2 regions of the Pseudomonas sp. gcc21 genome follow, and region 2 is predicted to be linked to the other one. Evidence: predicted binding sites of a transcription regulator. Region 2 holds the regulator's gene; the other holds the start of a gene.
The links. Region 2 encodes LexA, which represses DNA repair genes until DNA is damaged. Its sites were predicted from a motif close to CTGTNTNNNNANACAG; they were not measured.
Positions count from the first base shown of each region.

Region 1 (7,451 bases), 1.4 Mb from region 2:
TCACACTCAGCGTCGGCGCATTGCATCGCAGTGCCGAGCTGAATTCTGAACAGGTGCTGGCGTATACATGCAGCATCTCCTGCACGTTGAGCCCTGCCCACTGGTTCTAGTTGCAGTGTTGCGCCGTTCAATGAAAATCCCGGCTGCGCACATCCAGGCCATCCAGCATCGGGGTAAGATCGGTCAGGTGATGGGCGATGACATGAACTACGCCCTTCTCGGTTTCCAGTCGGCCCTTCACTTGCATCAGCCTTGACCCAACCAACTCCTTGCGTTGACGCTCGCCCAGATCATGCCAGACGACCACATTGATCATTCCGTACTCGTCTTCCAGGGTGACGAAGATCACGCCGCTGGCCGTACCGGGCTTCTGCCTGCCGGTGACCAGGCCTGCAACGATGACGGGGCGGCCATGTTCCAGCTTTTTCAGCTCCTTTGAAGAACGGCAACGTCGCATCCTGAGTTGTCTGCGCAGCAGACTCAAGGGATGCGGGCCAAGCGTCGTACCCGTGGTGGCGTAATCGGCATGCAGGTCTTCACCGACCTGCGGTAACGGCAACACAACACCTTGTTCCTGTGCCGAGGGCAGTCCGGCAAAAAGCGGTAGTTGCGGCTCTACCCCGGCAACCGCCCAGCGCGCCTTGTGTCTGTGACCAGCCAACCCGCGTAGCGCCCCCGCATCAGCCAGCAGTTCCCGTGCACGGTTATCAAGGCGACCGCGCTGGACCAGATCAGTCGTATCCGAGAAAGGCTTGTCGCTGCGGGCAGCTGTGATCCGCTGGGCATCCTCTTCGCGAAATCCCCGCACCATTCGCAGCCCCAGTCGTATGGCCAGCTCCCCGCCCCGCCCAGGCTCAAGGGTACAGTCCCAATCACTGTAACGGGCATCCACCGGAAAAGTTTCAATGCTGTGGCGCCGTGCATCCTGTAGCAGCTGGTCGGGGCTGTAAAAACCCATGGGCCAGCTGTTGATCAATGCGCAGATAAAGGCCGCCGGTTCATGACATTTCAGCCAGCAGCTGGCATAGGTCAGCAGAGCAAAACTGGCTGCATGGGATTCCGGGAAGCCGTAATTTCCGAATCCTTTGATCTGCTCGAAAATGCGTTCGGCGAATTCCCGTGTATAGCCCCGTGCGAGCATGCCTTCGGTCAGGCGTTTCTGATGAGGTTCCAGACCCCCGAGGCGTTTCCAGGCGGCCATGGAACGGCGCAGCTGGTCTGCCTCGCCGGGGGTGTAACCCGCCGCTACGATTGCCAGCTCCATCACCTGCTCCTGAAACAGCGGCACGCCAAGGGTGCGCTCGAATACCTGACGCAGGGCTTCAGATGGATACGTCACCGGCTCCTCGCCGTTTCGCCGGCGCAAATAGGGATGCACCATATCGCCGACAATCGGGCCGGGCCGAACAATCGCCACTTCGATGACCAGATCGTAAAAGGTTCTGGGTTTGAGTCGCGGCAGCATGGCCATCTGTGCCCGCGATTCGATCTGGAAAACGCCAACAGTATCCGCCCGACTGATCATCTCGTAGGTAGCAGAATCTTCAGCGGGAATGGTCGCCAAAGTCAGATCCCGTCCACGATGCAGGCGCAGCAGATCGAAGGTCCTGCGCAGCGCACTGAGCATACCCAGGGCCAGAATATCCACCTTGAGCAGACCCACCGCATCCAGATCGTCCTTGTCCCACTGAATGATGGTACGGTCATCCATGGCGGCGTTTTCAACCGGCACCAGGGTTTCCAAAGGCTGTTCGGAGATGACGAATCCGCCTGGATGCTGGGACAGATGCCGCGGAAAGCCGACAAGCTCGCCGGTCAGGGTCAATACCCGCTGTAGCACAGGATTAGTTGGATCAAAGCCTGCCTCACGCAGCCGCTCTTCGGAGGGCACCTTGCTGCTCCATTTGCCACAACAATCAGCCAGAGCACTTATCTGATCGGGTGGCAGGCCCAGCGCCTTGGCCACATCCCGGATCGCCCCGGCCCCGCGATAACTGGAGGCTACAGCAGTCAGCGCAGCGCGGCGGCGGCCATAGCGGTTGAAGACGTACTGGATGACCTCTTCACGCCGGTCGTGCTCGAAATCCACATCGATATCCGGCGGTTCGTTACGTTCCTTGGAGATGAACCGCTCGAACAACATGTTCATCCGGGCCGGATCGATTTCGGTAATGCCCAGCGCGAAACACACGGCCGAGTTGGCAGCCGAGCCGCGGCCCTGACAAAGAATATGGCGACTACGGGCGAAACGGACGATGTCGTGCACTGTCAGGAAATAACTCTCGTAGTGCATCTCAGTGATCAGGTCGAGCTCTGCCTCGATCTGCTGCAGTACTTTATCCGGCGCACCTTCAGGCCAACGCCAGCGCATGCCCTCCTCGGTCAAGATGCGCAGCCAAGTGGCTGCGGTCTGGCCCTCCGGAACCAACTCACGCGGATATTGATAACGCAGCTGACCAAGATCGAAGGTACAACGCTCGGCAATACGCAGGGTTTCGGCTAACAACTCATCGGGATACAGCTCGGACAACATGGGTTGAGGACGCAGGTGTCGCTCGCCATTGGGAAACAGATGCTGCCCGGCTTCGGCTACCGTGCAGTGATGACGGATGGCGGTCATGGTGTCCTGCAATGCGCGACGGCCGCGGGCATGCATATGCACATCGCCTGATGCCACGGCAGGAATCTCCAGAGACGCGGCAAGCCCCAGCAACTGATCCAGCCGCCTGGCATCATCCGGCCCACGATGCAGTTCAACAGCCAGCCACAACCGATCGGGAAAATGCTGTTTGAGCCAGTATCCGATGTCAGGGGTCGCTTGCTGTTCGGGTATCCAAAGCGCCAGCAGACCGGTTAGTGATTCATCAAAATCACTTCGTTCCAGTCTGTATTCGCCTTTGGGCGCGCGCCTTCGGGCAACCGTTACAAGCCGGCAGAGGTTCTGGTATCCAAGCAGATTTTCCGCCAATAGAACCAGCTTGAGACCGGCCTCGACCTGCATTTCACTGCCGACTATGAGCGGGACGCCAGTTTGCCGTGCGGCCTGCCAGGCGCGGACGATGCCCGCCAGTGTGCATTCATCGGTAATGGCCAATGCGCGATAGCCATGCCCCCGGGCACGTTCAAACAATTCCAGGGCGCTGGAGGCGCCACGCTGGAAGCTGAAATTGGACAGGCAATGCAGTTCGGCATAACCGGTCATGCGAACCATCCATGCAGCATCAAGGGCCCGGAATCGCCCACCCGCCGATAGGCCCAGGCCAGTTGGCCGGATTGAGTTCTGAGCAGGTAATAATCCCTGCGGATATCTCCGCCATCCCACCAACCGGACTCGATGCGTTCAGGCCCTGCCAGAATCTGGCATCCAGCGAACTCTGTGGCCACCGGTTCGCTCAACAGCCAGGCAGGACGCAGCCGCTGACTTGGTTGCCCAACCAATTCAGCAGCCTCGTTGCTGGCTTGCCATGCCCGTTCCGGTCGGTGATCAGCCTGTATGTGCAATCCGGTTACGGCGTCATCCCCAAGCCGGGCGCGCAGGCGTTCGCGCAGCTGTTCCCAGGGAAGCGATTGATGCGCCCGCTCGGAAAACAGCTCGCGGTGCTCGGGTACAAATACGGGAAGATCCCGCGCAATCAGCCGCAGCGAGAGAACAGGCTCAGGTAACTGCAACTGCTCCAGTCGGCCGCGTGCCAGTTCGAACAACATGGAGGCTTCACGTTCGGTGTTCAACAGCCCGATAGGCAGCAGTGTGTCCTCTCGATCACGGTGCTCCAGGTGCAGGGTGAAACGCTGCACCCCGCTGTCCCGGCCTGCCAGATAGGCAGCCAGATCGGAGGTCAGGCGACGCAGGGGGAATAACAATGCCTGATGCGATTCCACCTCGAAATTCAATTCGATACGGCTGTCGAAAAAATCCGGCGGTGCATAACATTCCAGCGCAAGGTGTCGCGCGCCCAGCAGGGTATCGATATGTATGAGTACATCCTTGCTGAAGCGCCGCGCGATACTGTCCCGGGGCAAGCGCAGAATCTGTTCCAGATTGCGTATACCCATGCGCGAGAAGGCGACGGCAGCGCTGCGTTCCAAGCCGAGACGATCGACCGGTAACCGGCCCAGTATCTTTCGTAGTTCTTGTTCGTCCACAGCGAGGCCATCATGGCAATTGACCAAGGCCCTCGCCGCAGCCGCATTGGGCGCCACCACGATACGGTGCTGAAAGCCCAGTTCAGTCAATTCCTTTCTCAGCAGGGACTCGAAACGCGGCCAGGGACCAAACAGGCTGTAACTGGATTGCACCTCCAATAACACAGCGCGCGGGTAATGCAGACTCACATGCGAACTGAAGCGATAGGCCCAGGCGGCAAGAAATTGATGCCAGCGTTCAATCTCGGCCGGATCATATTCCGCTGAGGCAAACGCGGTAGTAATGGCCTGGGCTGCGGTCAAAGACTGACCAGGACGCAAGCCAAGCGCTCGTGCGGCTGGATTCATGGCTTGCAGTACGCGGCGCTGGGCCGGGCCGCTCAACAATACCAGCGGCGCTTCAGGGTCGTCGCGCGTCCGGAGAACGGCGTCCAACGCCAGTTGCGGCAGGAGAATACAAGCCCAGCGCATAATGACTACTCACTGCAACGCGGCGAAGGGAAGCGGAGTCGCTGGCGCGATACCGCCACGGCACTTGAGAACACGTAATTGGCTGGATCCTGACTCTAGCAACAGACGCAGCGCCGCGGGGGAAGGATTGACCGCTTCTTCGGCCGGGCGGTAAGCGAAGGCAAGGGTTTGCCCTGTTTCAGCAGCCACTTGTAAGCGCCGCATGGAGCGATCATCTGCACGCTGCGGCCAGCACAGCACTGCCCCGTTGCATCCTGATCGCAGGCACTGCTCAGCTGCCCAAAGCGCTTCGGCGCCCTGCGCATTGACGAGCATCAGATGGCGAAGATTTATTCCCGCGGCGTGCCATGCCGGCGCAAAAGGCACATGGGGTGGCGCCACAAGCACCACTTTTTCCCCTGCCTGGGTCAATCGCGCCAGGGTGGGCCATATCAGCCTCAACTCACCGCTTCCCTCGGCCTGAAAGAGGATTTCACTTAACGCAGCCAGGGGCCAGCCGCCTGAGGGCAACAGCGCATCCAGCCCGGCATTACCGGTTGGATAGCCGATACGCTGCGTGCTGGTCTGCCGGCCTTTCCATATCCGGCGCTGATCCAGCAACCTGTCCAGAGCTACAACCGCGCCCATCACACTCTCCTGAACACGTGGTCAGGCGGAACGCCAAGAGTGAAAAAAGAAATACTGCGATGCATACAGGCCACCCGTTTACTGTATAGATATACAGCTTATTCAGGCGGCGACAGCGGGTCAATCTGAAAAATCACAACTAGATGAGCGGCCAGGATTACTGATCACTGATAAATGGATGAGGGCTTTGGGACAGTGCGCGGTAGAGCTGCCACGCGTTCACGAGCTTCAACCCGTGGTTAGCTGGATGTGTTCGTACGCCTGAGCAATGTATCTGTCTATCAACGCGCGAGTTGTGACGAACCATTGTCGTCGGGGCCCGGCCCCGAAGCGCTTGAAAACCTGGCTTGATCAATCGGCGCCGGACATGCTTCCGGCAAGCCAATCCAGATCTTCGGGACGAGTAACCTTGATGTTGTCAGCACGCCCTTCGACCAGAAGTGGCGCATGACCTGCCCATTCCATGGCTGATGCCTCATCAGTGATGGCGACGCCAGCCGCGAGCGCGCCAGACAATGCCTTGTGCAAGGTTTCGAGTCGGAACATCTGTGGCGTGTACGCCTGCCAGAACATACTGCGGTCCGGGGTTGCGGTGACTCTGCGATCTGCGCCAGCTTGTTTGAGGGTATCGCGCACCGGGACCGCCAACAGTCCACCGACAGGATCATCGGCAAGCGTTTCCAGTAATCTGTGCAGATCACTCGCGGCCAGATTGGGACGCGCCGCATCATGCACCAGCACCCAGTCTCCGGGTTTCGCACCTTGCCCAAGCAGCGCATCCAGACCATTGAGAACTGAATCCGCCCGTTCACGCCCGCCTGGAGCGGTAGAAATCCGTGCGTTGCGCGCACATGAAAGACCAGCCCAGTAAGGGTCTTTTTCAGCCAGGCAGACGACGAGACCCTGCAGGCTGGGGTGGTTCAGGAAGCAGTCAAGGGTATGTTCAATAAGGCTGCGACCAGCCAGGGGGAGATATTGCTTGGGACGGTCCGCCTGCATGCGCGAGCCGATACCGGCGGCAGGGATGACTACCCAGAAGGGTAAAACATTCATTTATTCCGAACTCAGCTGATATAGCGTCTCGCCATCGCGGATCATGCCAAGCTCCTTCCTGGCGCGTTCTTCGATAGTTTCCAGACCTTGTTTGAGTTCGATTACCTCAGCGGTCAGTACGCGGTTGCGCTCCAGCAGCTGTTCGTTTTCACGCTTCTGCTCGGCGATCTGTTGGCTGAGCTGAGTCACATGCGCCAGACTGCCCTCGCCTACCCACAAGCGATATTGCAGGCCAGCCAGTATTACCAGTGCAATTACCCAGAGCCACTTCACGTGTTTATCGCCTCCAATGGCGTTACCTATCCGCACCGCTTGCCAGCCTATCAACCGGCCAGCACCTGCACCAGTCCCCGCTTCGTGAACCAGAGCCAGAAACGACAAGGCGCTGAACAATGCCAGCGCCTGTCAGGTTTCGTCAATAATCAGCGATCAGCCACGAAACTCGGCACGGCCCTTATACGGAGCAGAACCGTCCAGCTGCTCTTCAATACGCAGCAACTGGTTGTACTTGGAAACGCGGTCCGAACGGCACAGCGAACCGGTCTTGATCTGGCCTGCGGCGGTACCCACTGCCAGGTCGGCAATGGTGTGGTCTTCAGTCTCGCCGCTACGGTGAGAGATGACGGCGGTGTAACCGGCAGCCTTGGCCATCTGAATGGCTTCCAGCGTTTCGGTCAGCGATCCGATCTGATTGAACTTGATGAGGATCGAGTTACCGATGCTCTTGTCGATCCCTTCCTTGAGGATCTTGGTATTGGTAACGAACAGATCGTCACCGACCAGCTGAACCTTGGCGCCGATCTTGTCGGTCAGGACTTGCCAGCCGTCCCAATCGGACTCATCCATACCGTCTTCGATGGAGATGATGGGATAACGCTCGGAGAGGCCTGCCAGATAATCAGCAAAACCAGCGGCATCAAACACCTGGCCTTCACCAGCCAGATCGTATTTGCCGTCCTTGTAGAATTCGCTCGAGGCGCAATCCAGCGCCAGGGTCACGTCATCACCCAGCGTATATCCGGCATTCGCCACCGCCTCGGCGATTGCGCCAAGCGCGTCTTCGTTGGAGCTCAGGTTCGGTGCAAAACCGCCCTCATCACCGACCGACGTGCTCAGGCCGCGCGCCTTCAGAACAGCCTTGAGGTGATGGAAAATCT
Region 1 is NZ_CP051625.1:3,839,659-3,847,109, reverse strand. It holds gene HG264_RS17850 (error-prone DNA polymerase) at 128-3,202, opposite strand; gene HG264_RS17845 (DNA polymerase Y family protein) at 3,199-4,614, opposite strand; gene imuA (translesion DNA synthesis-associated protein ImuA) at 4,624-5,241, opposite strand; gene ispD (2-C-methyl-D-erythritol 4-phosphate cytidylyltransferase) at 5,593-6,294, opposite strand; gene ftsB (cell division protein FtsB) at 6,295-6,567, opposite strand; gene eno (phosphopyruvate hydratase) at 6,724-7,451, opposite strand, start outside.
Region 1: the regulator LexA is predicted to act here: its motif matches at 5,323-5,338, upstream of imuA (translesion DNA synthesis-associated protein ImuA).

Region 2 (7,451 bases):
CTACCTGGATCATCAAAGCCTGGGCATGCTGATTATCGTTAGCCGCTAAGCTCGGTCTGAAGCTGCTAACGAGCGAGCAATGGCCATGTAGCGGTAACTCTGATCAGACTCAGCATGACCCAAACATCAAACCACCTGACAGCACAGCCTGGTTCCCCCCTTTGAAAAAGCGGGGCTAGGGGGATTGCCCGCATCCCCTCACCGATTCATTCCAAAGTCAATCGCCCGCCACCTGCCAGGATTACGCAAGACGCCGTGAACCCTTCCATGGGGACTTGGTGAAAACATCCCTGTTTTCAACACTTGCTCCACCCTGGCAGTCGGCAAGCTCGATCAGGCACTCGTGCGATAGAGAGATTAAACTGATTTTCCGAGCCAGCCGGCGGCTCCAATCTCGGCGGAGCGAGGCGACAGAGTTGCGATGACCGTTCGATGACATGGATGTCATCGCCGAGCTTACAGGGACGTACTTGCAGCGTGTCAGCGCAGCCCTGTCGGCTCGCGGAGACTAACTCAGGAATCGTACTGTAATCAGGCCTCGGTAATCACACGCGTCAGGATATTCCTGACCTGCTCCATCCCGGCGGCGACCACCCGCTCCATCGACTCCATGCTAATCATGTCCGGATGCGTCCCGGCAGCAGGATTGACGACGAGCGCCAGGCACGCATAGGGCAGCCCCAGCTCGCGGGCCAAAGCGGCCTCCGGCATGCCGGTCATCCCTACAATGTCACAGCCATCGCGCTGGAGCCGCCGTATCTCGGCTGCGGTTTCCAGGCGCGGGCCCTGGGTGATCGCGTGCACGCCATGGGGGCTGTGAGCAATCGACTGGCGCGCCATCACGCCGACCAGCTTCTTGCGCAGACTCTCATCATAGGGATAGCTGAAATCGATATGCGTGACGTGCTCGAGATCCACCTCGAAAAAACTGCTGTCACGGCCCCAGGTGTAATCGATTAACTGGTCAGGCACGCAAAAGTGTCCTGAACCCATCGCACTATGGATGCCGCCGACGGCGTTCACCGCGATCACTGCGTCAGCGCCAGCCTCTTTCAGAGCCCAGATGTTGGCTCGGTAATTGATCTTGTGAGGAGGCAGACGATGCGGATTTCCGTGACGCACCAGAAACAACACTTCACGGCCGGCCAGCAAACCTTTCATGACCGGTCCGGACGCTCGGCCAAACGGAGTCGATGGGTCCAGCTCGGCGGTCACCTGGAGCTCCTCCAGCTGGCTCAGCCCAGTGCCACCGATGATCGCGACGCTGTCCATCAGAGCAGCTCCAGGCGTTTCAGCAAGCTGGTTGCCTGCAGCCAGGCGGGAGACGACTTGTACTCTACACCGGGGCGCTGACGGGCTAGCATTCGGCCAAGATTATCAGGCGGTTGCACGCCAATCTTTTGGACGTGCACCAGTGCCTGCTCCGCAGCGTCGCGATCGTTACACACCAGCAACATATCGCAGCCAGAATGCAACGCCGCATCAACACGCTCGCTCATCCCGCCCACCGCGTGGGCACCAGCCATGGTCAGGTCATCACTGAAAATGACTCCTTCAAAAGCCATCTCGGCGCGCAGGATGTCTTGCAGCCAGCGCCGAGAAAAACCGGCTGGCAGCTCATCTACAGCGGGATAGACGACGTGAGCGGGCATGATTCCGTCAAGTCGGGAGGCTAACGCTGCGAAGGGCTTGAGATCCGACGCGCGAATGTCCTCTTCTGAGCGTTCATCAACCGGCAGAGCAAAATGAGAGTCTGCCTCGGCCCAGCCATGGCCGGGGAAATGCTTGCCCGTCGCAGCCATGCCGGCGTGCTTCAGACCTTGAATGTAGGACGCGGCCAACCGGGTCACTTGCTGCGGATCACCACCCAGTGAGCGGTTACCGATGACGGCACTGCGGCCATAATCAAGATCCAGCACCGGAGCAAAACTGATATCGATGCCGCACGCGAGCATCTCTGTGGCCATCACCCAGGCCGCGGCAGTGGCTGCCTGTTCGGCTTGTTCTGCTGGTAGCGCCGCCACGTCACCCAGCGCAGGGAGTCGCAGTACGCCATTGCGCAGACGTTGCACCCGTCCGCCTTCCTGATCGATGGCAATAATCATATCCGGACGCACCGCACGGATGGCTCTGACCAGTTCGCGCACCTGCATTGGCGATTCGGTATTGCGGGCAAAAAGTATGATGCCGCCGACTTCCGGCTGTCTGAGTATGTCGCGGTCGGCCGCAGTGAGCCACGTACCTGCGACGTCCAGCATCAGGGAACCTTGATTCAAACCTATTACTCCTGCCTAGCTAAGGGGTGATGGCAGCGGCATGAACGCTGCGGGGACTTATTCTTCAATCTGGACCTTGCAACCGACCGGCGTCATGTCGAAAAGCTCGATAATGTCGCTATTGCGCAGACGGATGCAGCCGTGGGACAAGGGTACGCCCATAGGTTGATCATCGCCGGTGCCGTGAAGATAGATGTAGCGTCGCTGGGAGTCGCAGCTACCGCCACGGTTGAAGCCGGGGCGCTCGCCGCACAGCCAGAGAATTCGTGAAAGAATCCAGTCTCGCTGAGGATGCTGCCTGGCCAGTTCGGCCGTCCAGATCTCGCCGGTGGTACGCCTGCCGATAAACACCGCGCCCTGGGGCTCGCCTGCGCCGATACGCGCACGTACACGGTGCAGACCGCGCGGCGTGCAACCGCTGCCATTGCGTTCGCCAGGCCCATTGACGGCGGTGGAGATGGGGAACGTGCAAAGCAGCCGACCGGATGCGTATCCGGTTAGCTGCTGAGAAGAAATCGATATATGAATCAGATCCAGCTGCATGCGCGCCCCTGCGAAAGTGCACACGATAACGGATCAGAGCATCAGAGGTAAGCCCATCAGACCGATTCCAGACGCGCCTCTGGAACGACAGCTCGCGCCATCGCACTCCCGTCGGCACGCATGCCGGCAGCAAGGAACGGGACCATCAGCCTGAGTACACGGTCCACGCTATGGTGAACGCCGAACTCGTCTTCAGCGATCGCCCGGAGCGCCTTCATACTGGACATGGTAAATGCGGCACTTCCGAGCATGAAATGCACTCGCCAGAATAGCTCATCGGGCGGCAGTTGCGGCGCGGCCCGGTATACCAACACCATATAGCGCTGGAATACCTTGCCGTATACTTCCCCCAGATACTTGCGCAGATGGCCCTGGCTTTGGCTGAAAGCCAAGCCCAGCAAGCGCATGAAAATCGACAGGTCATTACCGCTTCGGGGTTTGACCGTCAGCACCTGACGCACCAGCATCTCAAGCAGCTCTTCCAGGCTGGGGTCATCGTCCTCTGCGGCCTCCTGCCGGCGGTCCAGCTCCCGCTCCAGGCTTGAGACGAACGGATCGAGGAACCGCACGAACACCGCCTGTATGAGCGCCTTCTTCGAACCGAAGTGATAATTCACTGCCGCCAGGTTCACCCCTGCCTTACTGGTGATCAGTCGTAAGGATGTTTCTGCAAATCCTTTTTCGGCAAAGGACCGCTCAGCAGCATCGAGAATTCTTTGAACGGTATCAGAATGGGCCATCTGGATTCCAAGTACGCCAACGTGTGTTTGAAACATACGTTTCAAACGGTCTGACTGTCAAGCTCAGCGCATACGAGCCTCTTGGCAGGTATGGTTCTAACCAATCTGCGTGCGAGGCGCAAGTATTTGGAGCCAGGCAAGCTTGTACTGACAGATCAACTGTATATAATCACAGCTACTGTATAAAAAAACAGGCACAACCCAAATGCAAAAGCTCACCGCACGGCAGCAGCAGATTCTTTCCTTTATAAAGGATTATATGGATGCCCACGGATACCCGCCTACGCGTGCGGATATCGCCCGGGAAATCGGCTTCAAATCACCAAACGCTGCCGAGGACCATTTACGCGCGCTTGCTCGCAAGGGGGCTATCGAGATGATACCCGGAGCATCGCGCGGGATACGCTTACCTGCCGATACGCTAAATGCTGCAGAGGATCGCCTACCGGTTATCGGCCAGGTTGCTGCGGGGGCCCCGATTCTGGCAGTCGAGAACATCGAAGATCATTGCCGGGTCGACCCTGATTTTTTCCATCCCAGGGCTGATTACCTGCTCAAGGTAAAAGGCATGAGCATGAAAGATATCGGTATTTTCGATGGCGATCTGCTGGCCGTGCATAGAACCACTGAAGCACGCAATGGCCAGATAGTCGTTGCACGCATAGACGATGAAGTCACCGTCAAACGCTTCATGAAAAAAGGCCGCAAGGTTTCACTGATTGCCGAAAACCCGGACTTCGCGCCAATAGATATCGATCTTGCCGAGCAGGAACTGACTATTGAAGGGTTGAGCGTCGGCGTTATACGCCGCTGACCATTTGCCGTTTACGCCAGGAGCTGACCATGCCGTACTTCCAGGAAACGCGTCTCGAACAGTCTGATCTCATCAGGAATGCCCTGCTCGCGTCCCGCTACAGGGCACCACTGGGGCTGATGAAACAGCAGGCGGCCACCGAAGTTGCCGAAAGCAATGAAGATACAGGGTTCAGTGAGATCTGCCTGAATGGTTCTCCGCGGCAGTGCATGCAATGGCTCGCACCGGTTCTGCGCGATCTGAGCCAGACAAGAACGCCGCGCTGGCTGACCTTGATCGACCCACCGGAAAACCTGAGCCATACCTGGTTACGCTCGGCCGGGCTGGACCCGAGCCAGATTTTGATCGTCCGCCCGAAGCGCAGCATGGATTGCCTGACGTTCTGCTGCGAGATTCTAGCGCTGGGTAACAGTCACACGGTGGTCAGCTGGTTGGCAGCAGGGGCGCGTGAGGCCAAGATGCTGGAAGGCGCCGCTCGCAAAGGGAACTGCCGCAGCCTGAACGTGCGGCTCGATGCAGCCCGAGCCGCCTGAGTCGCACTGTCAGGCAATAACAGATCAGTGCAGGACCCGATCCTCCGGGATGGTATCGTCTTCTTCCATCACCTGCCCCGCCACCTGCATGCCGGCGCTGATCATTGCCTTGGCGACTTCAATGTAATGGCCCTGCAGAAAATCCTTCGCGTCGGGCGAGAACTCGATGACCAGCAAAGGCTCACCGTCCTCATCGGAGCGTCGCAGCGCGACCTTACCGTTGGGGAGCTCAACTATTTCGAGAAAGGGTGAAGGCATGTTCTGGTCTCCTGGCTACTGGCGCGCAGTGTACCACAGACGCAGCAGACCGGCTCCGCGTAACGCCCACTCAGGCTTGACAGCAACCCGCGAGGAGCGAGGCTGGCTGGCTGGCGAAAATCAATATTCCACCATTCCGTCACGGTAGCGGCTGATCAGCTCATTCAGCGCACCGATGGCGTCATCCGCATCATCCAGTGACCACTCGGCGCGAGCACTCGCCGCACTGCTTGCTATCAGCCCGTCGTTCTGCGGCTTAGTGGCGGCCTGCACCGGTGGCGCGTGCAGGGCTAGCCAACCGGCGAGCAACCGTCCCAGCCAGGTTTCTCTCTCACAACCCAACTCGCTCAGCTCAGCCAGCTCAGGCCCGGGAAAACACCTTGCCGCCTCCCCGTCCAGCGCCTGTTCCACTGTACGCACGTCCATGAGCGGCCAACGGTAACGATCAGCTACCTCGTGGACGATGGCCAGTACCGTACGATACAGGTGAAAAAGCGCATGCTCCCGGTGATAAAGCGCCTGGCTCCGGGCGTCCAGCGCCTGGGAGCCCTCCGCTTCTCGCCACGCATCCAGTGCCTTACGTGCGAAAAACAATGCCTGATTGGTTCGGGTGTAGACTTCGTTAGCCATGTTCAAGCCTCTTTGCGCTTGGCCTTGGTCCGTCCGTCTTCGATCGTCCAGCCCTTGTCGCCGTGGAATGCGCGCCATCCGGTGGGCTTCCCGTCGACCTCACTCTGCACATACTGCTCTTTCGTCTTGCGGCTGTAACGTACAACCGTCGGATTGCCTTCCGGGTCAGCAACCGGCGCGTCCATCAAAAAGTGATACTTGGGATCGATCTCCGACTTGTGCGGCAACAACTCCTTGACCAAGGGTGCGCGCGTCTCCCTGTTCTTGGGAAATTTGCTGGCAGCCAGGAAGAGCCCCGACGCACCGTCACGCAGGATATAGACGTCGTCTACCTTTTCGCACTTCAGTTCCGGCATGGGCACCGGGTCCATTTTCGGCGGCGCTGCCTCGCCACTTCTCAGCAGCTTGCGCGTGTTCTTGCAGTCAGCGTTGGTACAGCCGAAATACTTGCCGAAACGGCCGGTCTTCAGCTGCATTTCACTGCCACATTTGTCGCATTCGATAACCGGGCCATCGTAGCCCTTGATTTTGAAGTGGCCTTCCTCGACTTCAAACCCGGTGCAATCAGGGTTATTACCGCATACGTGAAGTTTGCGGGTTTCATCAACCAGATAACTGTCCATCGCTGTAGAGCAGATAGGGCAACGGTGCTTGGCGCGCAGAATCCGCGATTCGCCCTCTTCGTCGTCAGCGGCAACTTCGTTACCAGGCACCAGATTGACCGTCTCCTTGCAGCGTTCTTTCGGCGGCAAGGCGTAACCGGAGCACCCCAGAAACACGCCGGTCGAGGCGGTACGAATCATCATCGGCCTGCCACAATTGGTGCAGGCGATGTCGGTTGGCGTAGGCAGATTGGCGCGCATGCCCTTGCCTTCGTCAGCCGCAGCTGCAGCGCCGAGCCTCTGTTTGAAATCGGAATAGAAGTCGTCGAGGACCCGTTTCCATGGCACGTCACCCTGGGCAACGTCGTCAAGCGACTCCTCCATACGCGCTGTAAAGCCATAATCCATCAGATTGGGAAAGCTTTCGCTCAACCGCTCGGTCACGATATCGCCCATTTTCTCAGCGTAGAAACGGCGGTTGTTCAGCTCGACGTACCCACGCTCCTGGATCGTGGAAATGATTGAGGCATAGGTCGATGGCCGACCAATTCCGCGCTTCTCCAGCTCCTTGACCAGGCTCGCTTCGGCGTAGCGCGCCGGTGGTTTGGTGAAATGCTGCTTGGGCTCCAGCTTGTTGAGTTTGAGGGCGTTATCCATCTGCAGATCCGGCAGCACTTCATCCTCGCCGCCCTTGCCCTGGGGCGGCATAACCCGGGTGTAACCGTCGAATTGCAGAATGCGACCCTTGGCGCGCAGATCAAAATCACCGGCTTTGACCGTAATACTGGTAGACAGATAACGCGCCGGCGGCATCTGGCAGGCAACAAACTGACGCCAGATCAGCTCGTACAGACGCTCAGCGTCGCGCTCCATGCTTTTCAGATCAGACGTCTTGGTCTTGACATCGGAGGGACGTATCGCCTCGTGGGCTTCCTGGGCGCCTTCCTTGCTGCTGTAGAGATTGGGCTTTTCCGGCAGATACTTGTCGCCGTAATTCTTCTCTATGAAGTCACGCGCCATGGCGATGGCGTCGGCTGACAGATTCGTAGAGTCGG
Region 2 is NZ_CP051625.1:1,294,727-1,302,177, forward strand. It holds gene HG264_RS06150 (CsiV family protein) at 1-49, shown strand, start outside; gene HG264_RS06155 (S-methyl-5'-thioinosine phosphorylase) at 532-1,272, opposite strand; gene nagZ (beta-N-acetylhexosaminidase) at 1,272-2,258, opposite strand; gene HG264_RS06165 (L,D-transpeptidase) at 2,334-2,819, opposite strand; gene HG264_RS06170 (TetR/AcrR family transcriptional regulator) at 2,876-3,559, opposite strand; gene lexA (transcriptional repressor LexA) at 3,765-4,373, shown strand; gene sulA (SOS-induced cell division inhibitor SulA) at 4,403-4,906, shown strand; gene HG264_RS06185 (hypothetical protein) at 4,931-5,164, opposite strand; gene HG264_RS06190 (DUF6586 family protein) at 5,285-5,794, opposite strand; gene topA (type I DNA topoisomerase) at 5,797-7,451, opposite strand, start outside.